Regions from separate parts of the Kutzneria sp. NPDC052558 genome, predicted to be linked through region 1. Evidence: riboswitches for the same ligand, from Rfam matches in the RefSeq annotation. Region 1 holds a riboswitch; the other holds the start of a gene.
The links. A riboswitch is a leader RNA that binds a small molecule or an ion and turns the genes downstream of it on or off. The one in region 1 is predicted to bind thiamine pyrophosphate.
Positions count from the first base shown of each region.

Region 2: it holds a riboswitch for thiamine pyrophosphate, as region 1 does, so the genes downstream of both, ACIG5F_RS42065 (thiamine ABC transporter substrate binding subunit) here and thiC (phosphomethylpyrimidine synthase ThiC) in region 1, are expected to answer to the same signal.

Region 1 is NZ_JBIUAG010000012.1:204,311-211,786, forward strand. Features, by position in the region: gene ACIG5F_RS22885 (aldo/keto reductase) at 1-785, opposite strand, end outside; gene ACIG5F_RS22890 (hypothetical protein) at 820-1,452, opposite strand; TPP riboswitch at 1,519-1,645, shown strand; gene thiC (phosphomethylpyrimidine synthase ThiC) at 1,638-3,287, shown strand; gene thiD (bifunctional hydroxymethylpyrimidine kinase/phosphomethylpyrimidine kinase) at 3,425-4,255, shown strand; gene ACIG5F_RS22905 (winged helix-turn-helix transcriptional regulator) at 4,335-4,721, opposite strand; gene ACIG5F_RS22910 (NADP-dependent oxidoreductase) at 4,818-5,756, shown strand; gene ACIG5F_RS22915 (MarR family winged helix-turn-helix transcriptional regulator) at 5,813-6,247, opposite strand; gene ACIG5F_RS22920 (thiazole synthase) at 6,298-7,053, opposite strand; gene thiS (sulfur carrier protein ThiS) at 7,055-7,255, opposite strand; gene thiO (glycine oxidase ThiO) at 7,256-7,476, opposite strand, start outside.
Region 2 is NZ_JBIUAG010000038.1:63,601-71,076, reverse strand. Features, by position in the region: gene ACIG5F_RS42080 (FAD-dependent monooxygenase) at 1-483, opposite strand, end outside; gene ACIG5F_RS42075 (ABC transporter ATP-binding protein) at 570-1,598, opposite strand; gene ACIG5F_RS42070 (ABC transporter permease) at 1,598-3,175, opposite strand; gene ACIG5F_RS42065 (thiamine ABC transporter substrate binding subunit) at 3,151-4,170, opposite strand; TPP riboswitch at 4,226-4,337, opposite strand; gene ACIG5F_RS42060 (4a-hydroxytetrahydrobiopterin dehydratase) at 4,382-4,687, shown strand; gene ACIG5F_RS42055 (general stress protein) at 4,672-5,157, opposite strand; gene ACIG5F_RS42050 (hypothetical protein) at 5,411-5,635, shown strand; gene ACIG5F_RS42045 (Uma2 family endonuclease) at 5,681-6,268, shown strand; gene ACIG5F_RS42040 (GNAT family N-acetyltransferase) at 6,249-6,749, opposite strand; gene ACIG5F_RS42035 (hypothetical protein) at 6,906-7,316, opposite strand; gene ACIG5F_RS42030 (DUF397 domain-containing protein) at 7,321-7,476, opposite strand, start outside.

The DNA.
Region 1 (7,476 bases):
CAGGCCAGCGCCCCCTGGGCCAGCGTCCGTCCTTCCGAGGTCAGCACCTCGCGCACGGCCTCGACCCGCTTGACGAACTCCGGCGTCGGCCTGCCGTCGGAGAAGAACCGCATCCACTCCGGAACCTTGTTGCGCACGTCGTCCTCGGGCAGCGCCGCCGTGGCCCAGTCGCGGCCGGTCAGCAGCCCCATGGCCAGCGGCCCGCGGCACAGCATGGTCATGTCCTGGATCTCCAGCACCGGGTACAGGTCCGGCCGGTCGTGCAGCACGTTCATCTCGGCCTGCACGTAGGTGCCGAACACCGCCGCCCGCTCCGGGTCGTCGGTGCTCCAGCCGTAGGCCCGGATCAGCCCCTCCATCAGCAGGTCGTCACAGGCCGCCCGCAGCTCGGCGGCCTGGTCGAACGGCAGGTCGCCCAGGTGCAGCTGGTAGATGTCGACGTGATCGGTGCGCAGCCGCCGCAGCGACTCGGTCAGCGCCTTGCGCATGTAGGCCACGCTGCCGTCGCCGCCGGTCAGCTGCCGGGTGGCCGGGTCGAAGACGTTGCCCCACTTGGTGGCGATGCGGATCTCGTCCCGCCGGCCGGCGAAGACCCGGCCCAGCAGCTCCTCGGCGTGCCCGGTGCCGTACACGTCGGCGGTGTCGAACAGCGTCACCCCCAGCTCGACAGCCCGGCGCAGCGCCCGCGCCGACTCCTCGTCGTCGGTCGGCCCCCAGCCGACCGCCTGCGTCCCGGCCCAGAACGGACCGCCCATCGCCCACGTGCCGATGCCCAGACTCACCATGGACCCGATCCAACAGGATGGAGCGCGCTCGAGGTCAAACCTCTTTTCGCCAGGGCACGCTCGGTAAGCCGGCCAGCTCGCGCAACGACCGGCAGCGCACCAGCTCGTCGTAGCGCTCGGCCAGCACGTGGGCCCGGATCCGCTGGGCCTGCGAGGTCGTGGGCAGCTCGCCCAGCAGCAGGAACGGCATGGTCAGCCGCCAGCCCTGGACCACGGTCTCGCGGTGGCGGTGCGGGGCCCGCAGCACCATCCGGGCCACCCGCATGGCGTGCTCGTTGCCGGTCATCCGGTCCGGGTAGCCCATGTGGTCCCAGGCCCAGCGCTGCTCGTCGGCGACCCGGCAGCGCAGGCAGGGCAGGTCCCCGGTGCCCAGCTCGGCCCCACAGGCCGGGCAGCGCAGCAGCGTCATGGCCACGTCGGTGCAGGTCCACGGCAGCTTGCCGACGTCCTCCAGCAGCACCAGCTCGGCCAGTTCCAGCTCCGGGATGCCGGAGACCTCCACCAGCGGCCGCCAGTCCAGGGTCCAGAACTGGTCGACCAGCTCGGCGCACACCTGGCACATCGGGTAGCCGCGGCCGGCCAGCTCGCCGCAGGCCGGGCAGTCGATGACCGCCGTGGGCCGAACGGCCCGCCGGGCGCCCGGTGGAAACGGTTGATCGTCGGCCACCGGCACAAGGTACGCGACCGAGGCTGGCAGGAAGCGCCGGCATTCGCTAGCGTCGGGATGCCGACAACTGAACACCGCGGGAGCTCGCGCTGGAAGCGGGCTGAGAGGGCGGCTGGGTCATCCGGACCCGGTGCCGCCGACCGCCTGAACCTGACTGGGTAATGCCAGCGTAGGGAGGAATCGCCATGACGTCGCTTGACGACCGTGTCCGGCCCACCGTGACCACGGGGCCCATCCAGGGCTCGCGCAAGGTCTACGTCGACGGCCCGCACGACACCCGGATCCCGATGCGCCGGGTGGAGCTCAGCAATGGCGAACACCTTGACCTGTATGACACCTCCGGCCCCTACACCGACTCGGACGCCGTCATCGACGTCCACAGTGGACTGTCGAAGCTGCGCGCGCCCTGGGTCGCCGAACGCGAGCCCGTGAACGGCGCGGTGACGCAGCTGGCCTACGCCAAGGCCGGCATCATCACCAAGGAGATGGCCTTCTGCGCCGCCCGCGAGGGCGTGGACCCCGAGTTCGTGCGCAGCGAGGTGGCGATCGGCCGGGCGGTGATCCCGGTCAACCGCAACCATCCCGAGTCCGAGCCGGCCATCATCGGCAAGAAGTTCCTCGTCAAGATCAACGCCAACATGGGCAACTCGGCCGTCTCCTCCTCGATCGAGGAGGAGGTGGACAAGATGGTGTGGGCGGCCCGCTGGGGCGCGGACACCATCATGGACCTGTCCACCGGCAAGCGGATCCACGAGACGCGGGAGTGGATCCTGCGCAACTCGCCGGTGCCGGTCGGGACCGTGCCGATGTACCAGGCGCTGGAGAAGGTCAACGGCGATCCGACCAAGCTGTCCTGGGAGATCTACCGGGACACCGTGATCGAGCAGTGCGAGCAGGGCGTGGACTACATGACCGTGCACGCCGGCGTGCTGCTGCGCTACGTGCCGCTGACCGCCAAGCGGGTCACCGGCATCGTCTCCCGCGGCGGCTCGATCATGGCCGCGTGGTGCCTGGCCCACCACACGGAAAGCTTCCTCTACACCAACTTCGAGGAACTCTGCGACATCCTGCGGGCCTACGACGTGACGTTCTCGCTGGGCGACGGGCTGCGGCCCGGGTCCATCGCCGACGCCAACGACGAGGCCCAGTTCGCCGAGCTGCGCACGCTGGGCGAGCTCACCCACATCGCCCGGGCCAAGGACGTGCAGGTGATGATCGAGGGCCCCGGCCACGTGCCGATGCACAAGATCGTGGAGAACGTGCGGCTGGAGGAGGAGGTCTGCGGCGAGGCCCCGTTCTACACGCTCGGCCCGCTGGCCACCGACATCGCGCCGGCCTACGACCACATCACCTCGGCCATCGGCGCCGCCCAGATCGCCTGGGCCGGCACCGCGATGCTGTGCTACGTCACGCCCAAGGAGCACCTCGGCCTGCCCAACCGGGACGACGTGAAGGTCGGCGTGATCACGTACAAGATCGCCGCGCACTCGGCCGACCTGGCCAAGGGGCATCCCAAGGCCCAGGAGCGCGACGACGCGTTGTCCCAGGCCCGCTTCGAGTTCCGCTGGCACGACCAGTTCAACCTGTCGCTGGACCCGGACACCGCGCGGGCCTACCACGACGAGACCCTGCCGGCCGAGCCGGCCAAGACCGCCCACTTCTGCTCCATGTGCGGCCCCAAGTTCTGCTCCATGCGCATCACCCAGGACGTGCGCAAGTACGCTGAGGAGCACAACTTGTCCTCAGTGGAAGCGATCGAGGCGGGCATGGCCGAGATGTCGGCGGAGTTCGCGTCGCACGGCAAGCAGGTCTACCTGCCGGTTGTGGAGGGGTAAATGGGGGCTGTGCTCATGCCGCGCGGGGCGAGTTCGCTCGTGACCGGTCTCTTCGCCTTGGCCGGAAAAACCGCTGAACAGATGCGATTTTCCCGGCCCACGGCTCCAGAGACCGGCGCGAACCCGCGGGGTGATCGGTGACGAATTCCACTCCCCCCAGGGCACTGACCATCGCCGGCACCGACTCCGGCGGTGGCGCGGGCGTGCACGCCGACTGCCGGACGTTCTTCGCCTGCGGCGTGCACGCCACCACCGCGGTCACCGCGGTCACCGTGCAGAACTCGGTCGGGGTCTCGGGTTTCCACGAGATCCCGCCCGAGGTGGTGGCCGCGCAGATCGAGGCCGTGGTGTCGGACATCGGTGTCACGGCGGCGAAAACCGGCATGCTGGCCTCGGCGGCGATCATCGAGGCGATCGCCGCGACCATCGACAAGGTCGGCATCGGACGGGACCGAACGATCCCGTTCGTGGTCGACCCGGTGTCCGCGTCCATGCACGGCGACCAGCTGCTGCACGACAACGCCCTGGCCGGCCTGAAGAATCTGCTGTTCCCGCGAGCATCCCTCGTCACGCCCAACCTGGACGAGGTGCGGCTGCTCACCGGGATCGACGTGACCAGCCGGGACATGATGCTGGACGCGGCCAAGGCGATGTACGACCTCGGGCCGCAGTGGGTGCTGATCAAGGCCGGCCACCTGCGGTCGGACCCGGAGTGCGTGGACATCCTCTACGACGGCGTGGCCGTCATCGAGCTGCCCGGGCCGCGCTTCGACGTCCAGCACACCCACGGCAGCGGCGACACCCTGGCCTCGTCGATCACCTCGGCCCTGGCCAAGGGCGCCACCATGCCGGCGGCGGCCGAGTTCGGCAAGCGCTTCATCGTGCACGCCGTGCGCAACGCCTACCCCCTCGGCGCCGGCACCGGCCCCGTCTCCAACTTCTGGCGCCTCTCCGACAACCCCATCTGAGCGCTGCTCAAGTGTGGAAGGGGGCCTTCCTCCACTCGGAGTGAAGGAAAGCCCCCTTCCAACCCCGTCGGCGGTGGCGTCAGCTCACTGGCTGGGGTAGGGCGTCGGCGGTGGCGTCGTAGGCCTCGCGGGCGGTGCGGATCTCGTCGAAGTTGTCCTGGGTCCAGTTGTTCAGGGCGATCAGGATGGCGCTGATGCTGCGGCCCAGCGGCGTGAGGGCGTACTCCACGCTCGGCGGGGTCGTCGGGTAGACGGTGCGGCTGATCAGGCCGTCCCGCTCCAGGCTGCGCAGGTTCTGGGTGAGCACCTTGGGTGTGATGCCGGCCACCTCGCGGCGCAGCTCACCGAACCGGTGCGGCCGCCGGGCCAGCACCCCGAACATCAGCGCGGTCCACTTGTTGGCCACCAGATCCAGCACGTCGCGGCACGGGCAGGCCCGGAGGTAGACGTCCCAGGCGGTTTCCATCAGGTACCTACTTTACAAATTTGTGCCTACTAGCGGATGTGTACCAGCTCCCACAGGATGGCCTGACAACCGTTCAAAGGGAAGGGACAGATCGACATGCGAGTCGTGCGCCAGACCGAACTGGGCGGGCCCGAGGTGCTGCAGGTGGTCGACGTGGCCCGTCCGGAGCCGGGGCCGACGGAGATCCTGGTCCGGGTGCACGCGGCCGGCGTGAACCCGGTGGACTGGAAGACCCGGGAGCACGGCGTGTTCCTCGGGCAGCCGCCGTTCGTGCTGGGCTGGGACGTCTCCGGCACGGTCGAGCAGGTCGGCTTCGGGGTCAGCTGGCTCCAGCCGGGCGACGAGGTGCTGGGCATGCCGGCGTTCCCCAAGGAGGTCGGCGGCTACGGCGAGTACGTCGTCGCCCCGTCCCGGCACTTCGTGCGCAAGCCGGCCGGCCTGAGCCACTTCGAGGCCGCCGCGCTGCCGCTGGCCGGCCTCACGGCTTGGCAGGCCCTCGTCGACGACGCCGAGGTGCGGCCGGGCCAGAAGGTGCTCGTGCACGCCGCCGCCGGCGGTGTCGGCCACCTGGCCGTGCAGATCGCCAAGGCCCGTGGCGCCTACGTCTACGGCACCGCCCGCGCCGTGAAGCACGACTTCCTGCGCGGCATCGGCGTGGACGAGCCCATCGACTACACCACCGCCGACTTCACCCAGGTGGCCAAGGACGTCGACGTGGTCTTCGACCTGATCGGCGGCGAGAACGCCCTGCGCTCGGTCGACGTGCTCAAGCCCGGCGGCACCGTGTTCGCCGTGCCCGGCGGCGTCGACGACACGCTGGCGGCCAAGGCCAAGCAGCACGGCGTGCGGGCCACCGGCATCCTCGTCGAGCCCGACCAGCGCGGCCTGCTCGGCCTGCTGGACCTGATCACCGCCGGCAAGCTGACCGTCCGCGTGGACCAGGTGCTGCCGCTGGCCGAGGCCGGCAAGGCCCACGAGATCGGCGCGGCCAACCAACTGACCGGCAAGCTCGTGCTGGACGTCGCCGGCAACTGACGCCCGCACCCGCTGAGCGGCCGGTTCCCCCAGGGCCGGCCGCTCAGTGTCGTGAGTCAGACGTCCTCGGCCACCAGTTCCTCCAGCGCCGGCAGGGCGGCCGTGATCGCGGCCCGCTGCTGGTCGGTGAGCCGCTCCAGGCGGTTGTGCAGCTCGTGCAGCCGTTCGGAACGGACCCCGGCCATGATCCGCTCCCCCTCGGCCGTGGCCCGCACCAGCGAGGCCCGGCCGTCCTGCGGGTCGGCCTCCCGCAGCACGAAGCCGGACTCCACCAGCGCGGCGATGATCCGGGACAGCGTGGGCGGGGCCACGCCCTCACGGGCGGCCAGGTCGCCCAGGCGCATCGGGCCCTGATAGGTCAGGGTGGCCAGGGCCGAGATCGACCCCTGCCCCAGGCCGGGCGACCCGCTGCGGCGCAGGATCCGGGACAGCCGGCCGACCGCCAGGTACAGCCGCGTGGTCTCGTCGACCGTGGCCGTCGTCGTCGACATCGCCACGACACTCACTCCTCAGGTAGGTGGCACCTACCGTTCATGATGACTCAGCGCGGCGGGCTGGACGCCCGCGCCCAGAAGCGTTGCGGAATTCTCCCGGCAAGTAGGGCCGAACGGCCGGCATCCACCGCCCATCGCATCGCCGCCGCCATCCGCTCGGGATCCTGCGCCCGGGTGACGGCGGTGGCCAGCAGCACGGCCGAGCAGCCCAGCTCCATGGCCAGCGCGGCGTCCGAGGCGGTGCCGATGCCAGCGTCCAGGATCACCGGCACCGAGGCCCGGGACACGATCAGCTCGATGTTGTGCGGGTTACGGATGCCCAAGCCGGTGCCGATGGGCGAGCCCAGCGGCATCACCGCGGCGCAGCCGGCCTCCTCCAGCCGCAGCGCCAGCACCGGGTCGTCGTTGGTGTACGGCAGCACCACGAAGCCGTCCTCGACCAGCTGCTGGGCGGCGTCGAGCAGCTCGACCGAGTCGGGCAGCAGGGTGCGGTCGTCGGCCACCACCTCCAGCTTCACCCAGTTGGTCTCCAGGGCCTCGCGGGCCAGCCGGGCGGTGAGCACCGCCTCGGCCGCGGTGCGGCAGCCCGCGGTGTTGGGCAGCGGCTCGATTCCCAGGCGGCGCAACAGGTCCAGCACGCCGGTGCCGCCGGCGGCGTCCATCCGGCGCATGGCCACCGTGGTCAGCTCGGTGCCGGCGGCCAGCAGCGCCCGCTCCAGAACGGCCAGGTTGGCCGCCCCGCCGGTGCCCATGACCAGCCGCGAGCCGAACTCGCGGTCGGCGATGACAAACGGATCGTCCACCTCAGCCTCCCTGCACGGCGGTGAGCACCTCGACGCGACCGCCCGGCGGCAGCGGCGTTTCCGTCCAGCCGGCTCGCGGCACGACCTCGCCGTCCAGCGCGACCGCGATGCCCCGGGGCGGGGCGTCGATGGCGGCCAGCGCGTCGGCGACGGTGGCCCCGTCGGCCAGTTCGCGCTCGGTTCCGTTGACCACGACCAGCATTCAGCTTCCCCCGTTCGTCACGGCGAGCAGTCGGCCCGGGTCGGCGGCGCGCGCCGGCTCCGGTGGTTCACGTCCGGCGAGCAGGTCGACCACCGCCTCGGCGGTGATCGGGGCGAGCAGGATCCCGTTGCGGTGATGGCCGGTGGCGGCCAGCACGCCCGGCTCCAGCCAGCCCAGCAGCGGCAGGTTGTCGGGGCTGCCCGGCCGCAGCCCGGCGGCGC
Region 2 (7,476 bases), on a different contig from region 1:
CCCGACGACCAGGTCGTACCGCTCGGTGACGGTGGTGCCGTTGACGGTGTCGGCCAGCGTGACGGTGACGCCGTCGTCGTCCTGTTCGATCGCGGTCGGCACGGTGGAGTAGCGGACCTCCACGTCGTCGGGCAGCGCCTCGAACGCGGCCTGCTCGACATCGCCGCGCAGCATCATCCACGGCTCGCCGGGGAGGTCGCGGAACCCGAAGCCGCGCCGCCACGGGCCGAAGCGGTCGATGTCGTGGTTGACGCCGTCGTACGCGGTCCGGTCGTGCAGCCGCTCCAGGATGCCGAGCCGCTCGGCCGGCGCCTTGCCCGCGCCGAACAGGCCGACGAAGTAGCCGCCGGAGCGCCGCCGCGGCGCCTTCTCGATCAGCACCGGCTGCCAGCCGGCCCGCTTGAGCCCCAGTGCCGTCCCGATGCCGCTGATGCCGAGCCCGACGACAAGAGCCCGGCGGCCTGGTTGCGTCCTCGTGGTCATATCTTCACGGTAGACCAACTGACCAAATTCGTCATTCCGTCTATTCTGTTAAGCGCGTCACACCCACTGGCGAGCTTTGGGGCAGGTCAGCGGCCAGTCAGGGCGATGCCGTCGGCGTCGAGGGCGAGCCGGATGGCGTCGCCCGGCTCGGGCGCGCCGGCCACCGGGGCGACAGCCTCGACCGGGTCGGTCGGCACGCCGTCGCCGCTGAGCCGCACCAGCAACCGGGCGTGGTCACGCCGGTGCAGGCGCTGCACGACCTCGCCGTGCACGACGCCGCCCGGATCCGTGCGCAGCGCATTGGCCCGCAGGCCGAGCAGCACGGTGCCGTCGCCGGCCCCGGGCAGGGCGATCGCGCCGAGCGAACTGGTCACCAGGTCATGGTCGGCCCGCGCCGGCACGAACGTGGTGCAGCCGAGGAAGCCGGCGACCACGTCGTCGGCCGGCCGCCGCCACACCTCGTCCGGCGGCCCGACCTGGCGAATCCGCCCGGCCTGCATGAGCGCGACCCGGTCGGCCAGCGTGAATGCCTCGTCGTGATCATGAGTCACGACCAACGCGGTGGTGCCGGTCGCCCGCAGCAGCGCCGCGAGGTCGACGGCGAGCTGCTCCCGCAGGGCACGGTCCAAAGCGGACAGTGGCTCGTCCAGCAACAGCAGACGGGGCTTGGGGGCCAGGGCCCGCGCCAGCGCCACCCGCTGCTGTTCGCCGCCGGACAGCTCCGTCACCCGCCGTTCGCCGTATCCCTTGAGGCCGACCAGTTCCAGCAGCTCGTCGACGCGCTTGGCCCGCTCGCTCCGGTCGACGTGGTGCATGCGCAGGCCGAACGCCACGTTCGCGGCGACATCCTTGTGCGGGAACAGCTGCCCGTCCTGGAACACCAGCCCGAAGTCACGCCGGTGCACGGCGACACCGGCCAGATCGACGCCGTCCCAACGGATCCGGCCGGCGGCCGGCCGCTCCAGGCCGGCGACCGCGCGCAGCAGCGTCGACTTCCCGCAGCCCGAGGGCCCGAGCAGCGCCACGACCTCGCCGTCGGCGACGGTCAGGTCCGCTTCGGACACCGCGGCGATCGAGCCGTAGCGCACGGACAGGCCTTGCAGTTCCAGCGCCATCAGAACTCCCCTACCGCCGGCGTCAACCGTTCGATCAGCACGACCGCGAGCACGGTGACCACCATCAGCACCACGCACGCCGCGTACGCCATCTCGTTGTTCAGCTCGCCGGGGCGGGCGATCAGCCGCGCGATCGCCACCGGCAGCGTCGGCGCGTCCGGCCGCGCCAGGAAACTCGTCGCGCCGAACTCGCCCAGCGCCACCACGTAACCGAAGCCGGCCGCGGCGATCAGCGACCGCCCGGCCAGGGCCAGGTCGACCTCGCGCCACACCCGGAACGGGCCCGCGCCGAGCGTGCCGGCGGCCTGCCGCAGCCGCTCGTCGATGGCCCGCAGCACCGGCAACACCGTCCGCACGATCAGCGGCGTGATCACCAGGGCCTGCGCGAACGGCACCAGCAACGGCGATGTGCGCAGGTCGAAGGGCAGATCCCCGAGCGTGACGAGGTAGCCGAACCCGACCGTCACCGCCGACACGCCCAGCGGCAGCATCAGCGCCAGGTCCAGCGTCTCGCCCAACACCACACGGCCCCGCCGCAGCTGCGAGAGCACCACGGCCGCGGTCACCCCGAGCACCATCGCCAGGATCGTGGCGTCGGTCGCGGCCCGGATCGAGTTCCAGGCCGCCTCCCAGGCCGACACCTCCAAAGTGCCGGCGACACCCGTGCCGGACAGCGCCCGCCAACCGTCCATTGTGGTCAGAGAGTGGGCGACGAGGCCGACGATCGGGACCAGCAAAGCGATGACCACCAGCAGCGCGGCCCCGACCACGGCCCACTCGCCGCCGACCGGCCGGCGCGCCGTCTCGAACCGTCCGCGCAGCCGCAGCGCCGTCTCACGGCGTCGGCGCGCGACCGCCCCGATCACCAGCACCGCGACGACCGCGACCACTTGCAGGATCGACAACGCCGCCGCGCCGGGCAGATCGAACAGATCCACCGTACGGAGGTAGATCTCGGTCTCCAGGGTCCGGTACCGGGCCCCGCCGAGCATCAGCACGACACCGAAACTGGTGGCGCAGAACAGAAACACCACTGCCGCCGCCGACCCGACGGCCGGCGCGATCGCCGGCAGCACCACCGACGTGAACGCCCGCCACCGTGACGCGCCCAACGCGCGGGCCGCCTCCTCCGCACGCCGATCCGTGTGCGCCCAGAGGCCGCCGACCGTCCGCGCCACCACGGCGACGTTGAAAAAGGCGTTGGCCAGCACGATCGAGAGCACGCCGCCGTCCGGCAGCAGCGACCGGAAGGCCAGGCCCACCACCACCGTCGGCAGCACGAACGGCACCAGCACCAGCGTGCGCACCACGCCCACGCCCGGCACCTCGCACCGGGCCAGGACGTAGGCCAACGGCATGCCGGCCAGGACCGCCACCAGCGTCGCGGCGGCGGCCTGACCCAGCGTGAACGCCACCAGCCGCCAGGTGTCGGCGCTGGCCAGGATCTCCGTCACGCCGCTGCCGCCCAGGCCGATGCCGACGATCGACACCACCGGCCAGGCGAAGAACAGGCCCAGGAAACCGAGCGGAACCAGGGCCAGCAGCGGCAGAACTAGCCTTGCAGCAGCGTTCGGCACTGCTGGACCCACTTCTCCCGGTTCGCGTCCACCTGGTCGGCCGGCAGCTGCGCCGGCGCGTCCGGCAGCGGCGCCGCCTTCTTCCAGGTGTCCGGCAGCGACACGTCCGACCGGGACGGGTAGACGTACATGCTGCTGGGCACCTGCTGCTGGAACTTCTGGGAGACCAGGAAGTCCAGCACCTTCTGAGCGTCACTCGGGTTCTTGGCCCCGGCCAGCACGCCCGCGTACTCGACCTGGCGGTAGCAGGTGTTCAGCAGCGCCCTGGTGTTGACCTTGCCGTCCTGGCCGATCTCGTCGGCCGGCGAGGACGCGTAGGACACCACGATCGGGCGCGGGCCCCGGCCCGACGAGCCGGAGAAGTCCTGGCTGTAGGCCTCCTCCCAGCCGGCGTCGACCTTGACGTCGTTGGCCTTGAGCCGGGACCAGAAGTCCGGCCAGCCGTCCGGGCCGAACTGCTTGACCGTGCCCAGCAGGAAGGCCAGGCCCGGCGAGGAGGTGGACGGGTCCTCGACCACCGTCTGGCCCCGGTACCTCGGGTCGGCCAGGTCGGCGTAGCCGGTCGGGACCGGCAGCTGGTGGGCCGCGTACCAGGCCGTGTCCACGTTCAGGCACACGTCGCCGACGTCGATCGCCGTCAGCCGGTGCGAGTCGTCGAACTGGTAGCGCTGCGGGCCCGTGTTCGCGTCCGGGCTGCTGTAGGCCGCGAAGACCCCCGCCGACACCGCCCGGGAGGCGAAGGTGCTGTCCACGCCGTAGGCGATGTCGCCGATCGGGTTGGCCTTGGTCAGCACCAGCTTGTTGGTCAGGGCGCCCGCGTCGCCGTTCATGCTGACCTTGACCGTGATGCCCGAGGTCTTCTGGAAATCCTCCCAGAGGGTCTTGTCGACCGCCCAGGAGTCGTGGGTGACCAGCGTGACCGTGTGCGGGCTCGCCGTCGTGTCACCGCCGCCGACCAGCGAACATCCCGCCAGGGTCGTGGTGGCCAGCGCCATCGCGGCCAGCCGTGCCGTCCTGCCCAAACTCTCCTCCAGGTGACCTCGTCGCGCGAGGTCGCCCGTAGTGCCTCCCTCCACCGGCATGACCCGGATCAGGTGCTTACGGTCGAGAGCTCGCCCGCTCTCCTCTCAGCCCGGATCACCGGACTCCCGTGGCTCACCCGGAGCTTACGCTGCGTTCCGGCGGGGTCGGGACCACCATGGACACATGGCGGAATTGCTCACGGACGACCAGGTGACCGAGGCGCTGGGACGGCTGGCCCAGTGGCGGCAGGACGGCGCCGCGCTCGTTCGCACAGTGGACCTGGCCAGCTTCTCGGCGGCGATCCAGGCGGTGGTGCGGGTGGCCGAGATCGCCGAGAACGACAACCACCATCCCGACATCGACATCCGCTGGCGGACCCTGACCTTCCGGTGCGCGACGCACAGCGCCGGCGGCGTCACGTCCTTGGACGTCACGCTCGCCGGCGAGATCGACGGGGTGCTGGAGGTGCTCGGTCAGCCGAGCGAGTAGAGCAGGTTGCGGCCGGCCTCCGCGTTGCGGGGCTGGCACAGCACGTCGTAGCGGCGCGCCACCAGCTGGCTCTGCGACACGAAGTCGCGCTTGCCCCTGGTCGACGCGTAGCTCATCGCCGCGAAGATCATGCTGGCGCCCACGCCGCCGACCAGGCCGATGGCGATCGGCAGCCAGCCGCCGCCCACCGTGAACAGCGACAGCAGGATGCCCACGAACAGTCCGAACCAGGCCCCGCTGGCCGCGGCCGCGCCGAGCACCCGGCCCCAGGTCAGCCGGCCCGTGACCCGCTCAACCAGCATCGGCTCCGCGCCCACGATGGTGATGTCCTGCACCGGGAACTCCCGGTCGGCCAGGAAGTCCACCGCCCGCTGCGCCTGCTCGTAGGTGTCGTAGGAACCGATCGGCCAGCCGGTGGGCGGAGTGGGCAGCGCCGAAGCCGCCCCGTTGTTGGCGAATGCAGTGGTCATGATGGCCCTCCTTGTCGGCCTTACACCCCTTTCAACGCCGAGCCCACCTCGCTTCGTGCCGCGTTCCCCAACTCCACAGGCGAATCTCAGGATCCGCCCCGCCACCGTCGCCCGGCCACCCATCGGGCGGCGCCCGTCCGTCTCATCGAACCGCGCGCCCCGTCACCCGTCCGGGTTGTGACCTGCACGACCCGGGCAACGTTCCCCCGCTCTCGCGCGTCGTCTGTGGTGAAGCCGTACAAGGGGATTCGAAGTGATCAAGTTCTTTCGCACCGCAGCCGCCACCGCCGCCGCCATCGTGCTCGCCGTCCTGTTCGCCGTGCAGGCCCAAGCCGCCGCACCCGCTCCTGCGCAGGCCGTCCAGTCCTCCCAGGGCTACGGCGACCTGATCGTCGCCGGCCTGGCCGGCCTGCTCATCCTGGCCGCCGCCTTCGGCGTGATCATCTACGCCGCCCGGCACCGCGACTCCGAGCAGTGAGCGACCGTGTCGGGGCTCCCCTGAGCCCCGACACACCGGCTACCGTTGACGCATGACCGCGCTACCGGACTGGATGCGCCCTCCACGTCCACAGGGTTGGCACTCCGACGATCTGGACCATGTCGCCGAACTCCCGCCCACACCGAACTGTGCGACGGTTACTTCGTCTTCCGACTGTTCCCGCAGCGGCTGTGGCACAGCCTGGTCGTCCAGTCGCTGACTACGGCTCTGGCTGCTCAGGCCCCGGCGTCGGTCGAGGTCGATCGCCAGGTCACCGTGCGCCTCGACAAGTGGACCCGGTTCGAGCCGGACATCATCGCGACCAAGGTTCCCCACGCACGGGACCGGACCGCATTCGAACCGGCTGATGTCGCGCTTGTGGTGGAGGTGACGTCGCCGGAGTCCGGGCACCGCGATCGAACGGTCAAGCTGCGCAAGTACGCGGAGGCGTCGATCAAGCACTACTGGCTGATCGAGGAAGAGGACGGCCAGCCGGTTGTGCACGTCCATGAGCTGGACACGCCCACCAGGACCTACGTGCCGGCTGTCGTCTTCCGGGGCAGCCTTGAACGGCCCGTGCCGTTTCCGGTCGGCATCGACCTCACCACGCTGTTCAATCCGAAGAATCGCTGAGGTCCAGCCACATCACGTGGAGGCCGACGTGGCCGTGGTCGGGGTGGTCGAAGGCGGCGGGGACGGTGCCGATGGTGCGGAAGCCCAGCGAGTGCCAGAGGGTGACGGCGGTGGTGTTGGTCTCGACGACGGCGTTGAACTGGATGGCGCGGTAGCCAGCGGAGCGGCACGAGTCGATGACGTGGAGGCCGAGGGCGCGGCCGATGCCGTGGCGGCGGTGCTCGGGGTTGACCATGAAGCTGGCGGTGGCGACATGGGAGCCCCGGCCGGGACGGTTGGGGCCCATCTTGGCGCTGCCGAGGATGTGGGGACCGTCGACGGCGACGACAGTGCGGCCGGGAGGGGTCTCCATCCACCAGCCACGGGCCTGCTCAAGGGTGAGACCGTCGGGATAGGCGTAGGTCCGCCCCTCGGCGACGATCTGGGCGAAGAACGGGTAGATCAGGGGCCAGTCACGGTCCTCGGCGTCACGGATCAGCACGGCCGCAACCGTAAACGCGGATGGGCGGCGCGGGCCAGCGATTAGGCCCCACCACAGAACCTCCGTTGTGGCACAACCGAAGAAGCCTCCTCCCTTGTGGACAGTTCACAGGGAGGAGGCTCGTCGCTGTGGGCAAGGAACAACATCGGCCATGCGTCACGGCGGAGCCGGGCATGGGATGCTCGACTCAAGCTTGTTCGGGCAGCAGATGATCATGATGCTGTGGAACCGGCCGCCGACCACCCAGAAGCCCCACACCTTGTCAACGCCGCTGTCGAGCACCCGCGCGCCGTCCGCGAGCCGCTCCGCCGTGTCCGGCGCTGGAAACACCGCCGACTCTGGACGCAGCAACGGCGGCAGTGTGCCGTACTCGCCAGCAAACCAGGCCATCGCGTCCGCTGCGCTGGTGAACGTCCCCCGCACGTGGCTCAGGGCCTTCAGCAGGCCGTGACGGGTCGCCAGCGGTGGAAGGTCGGAGGTGCGGAACGTCGGCGTTTCCGTCCGACGCTCCGCATCCTTCAACTCCGTGCCGTGCACGTTGAACACGTAGCCGTGCCAGTGCGGCACGCTCCTACTGGGTGAACCCACGAGTGGCCACATACTGACTGATGAACGCGTCCACCTCAGCGGAGGTGAACCGCAACGGCGGCAGGTCCGGACGCTTGCTGTCACCGAGCGCCATCGCGCCGTCCGTGCCGGGGATGAGCGCCAACGTCACGCACGATTC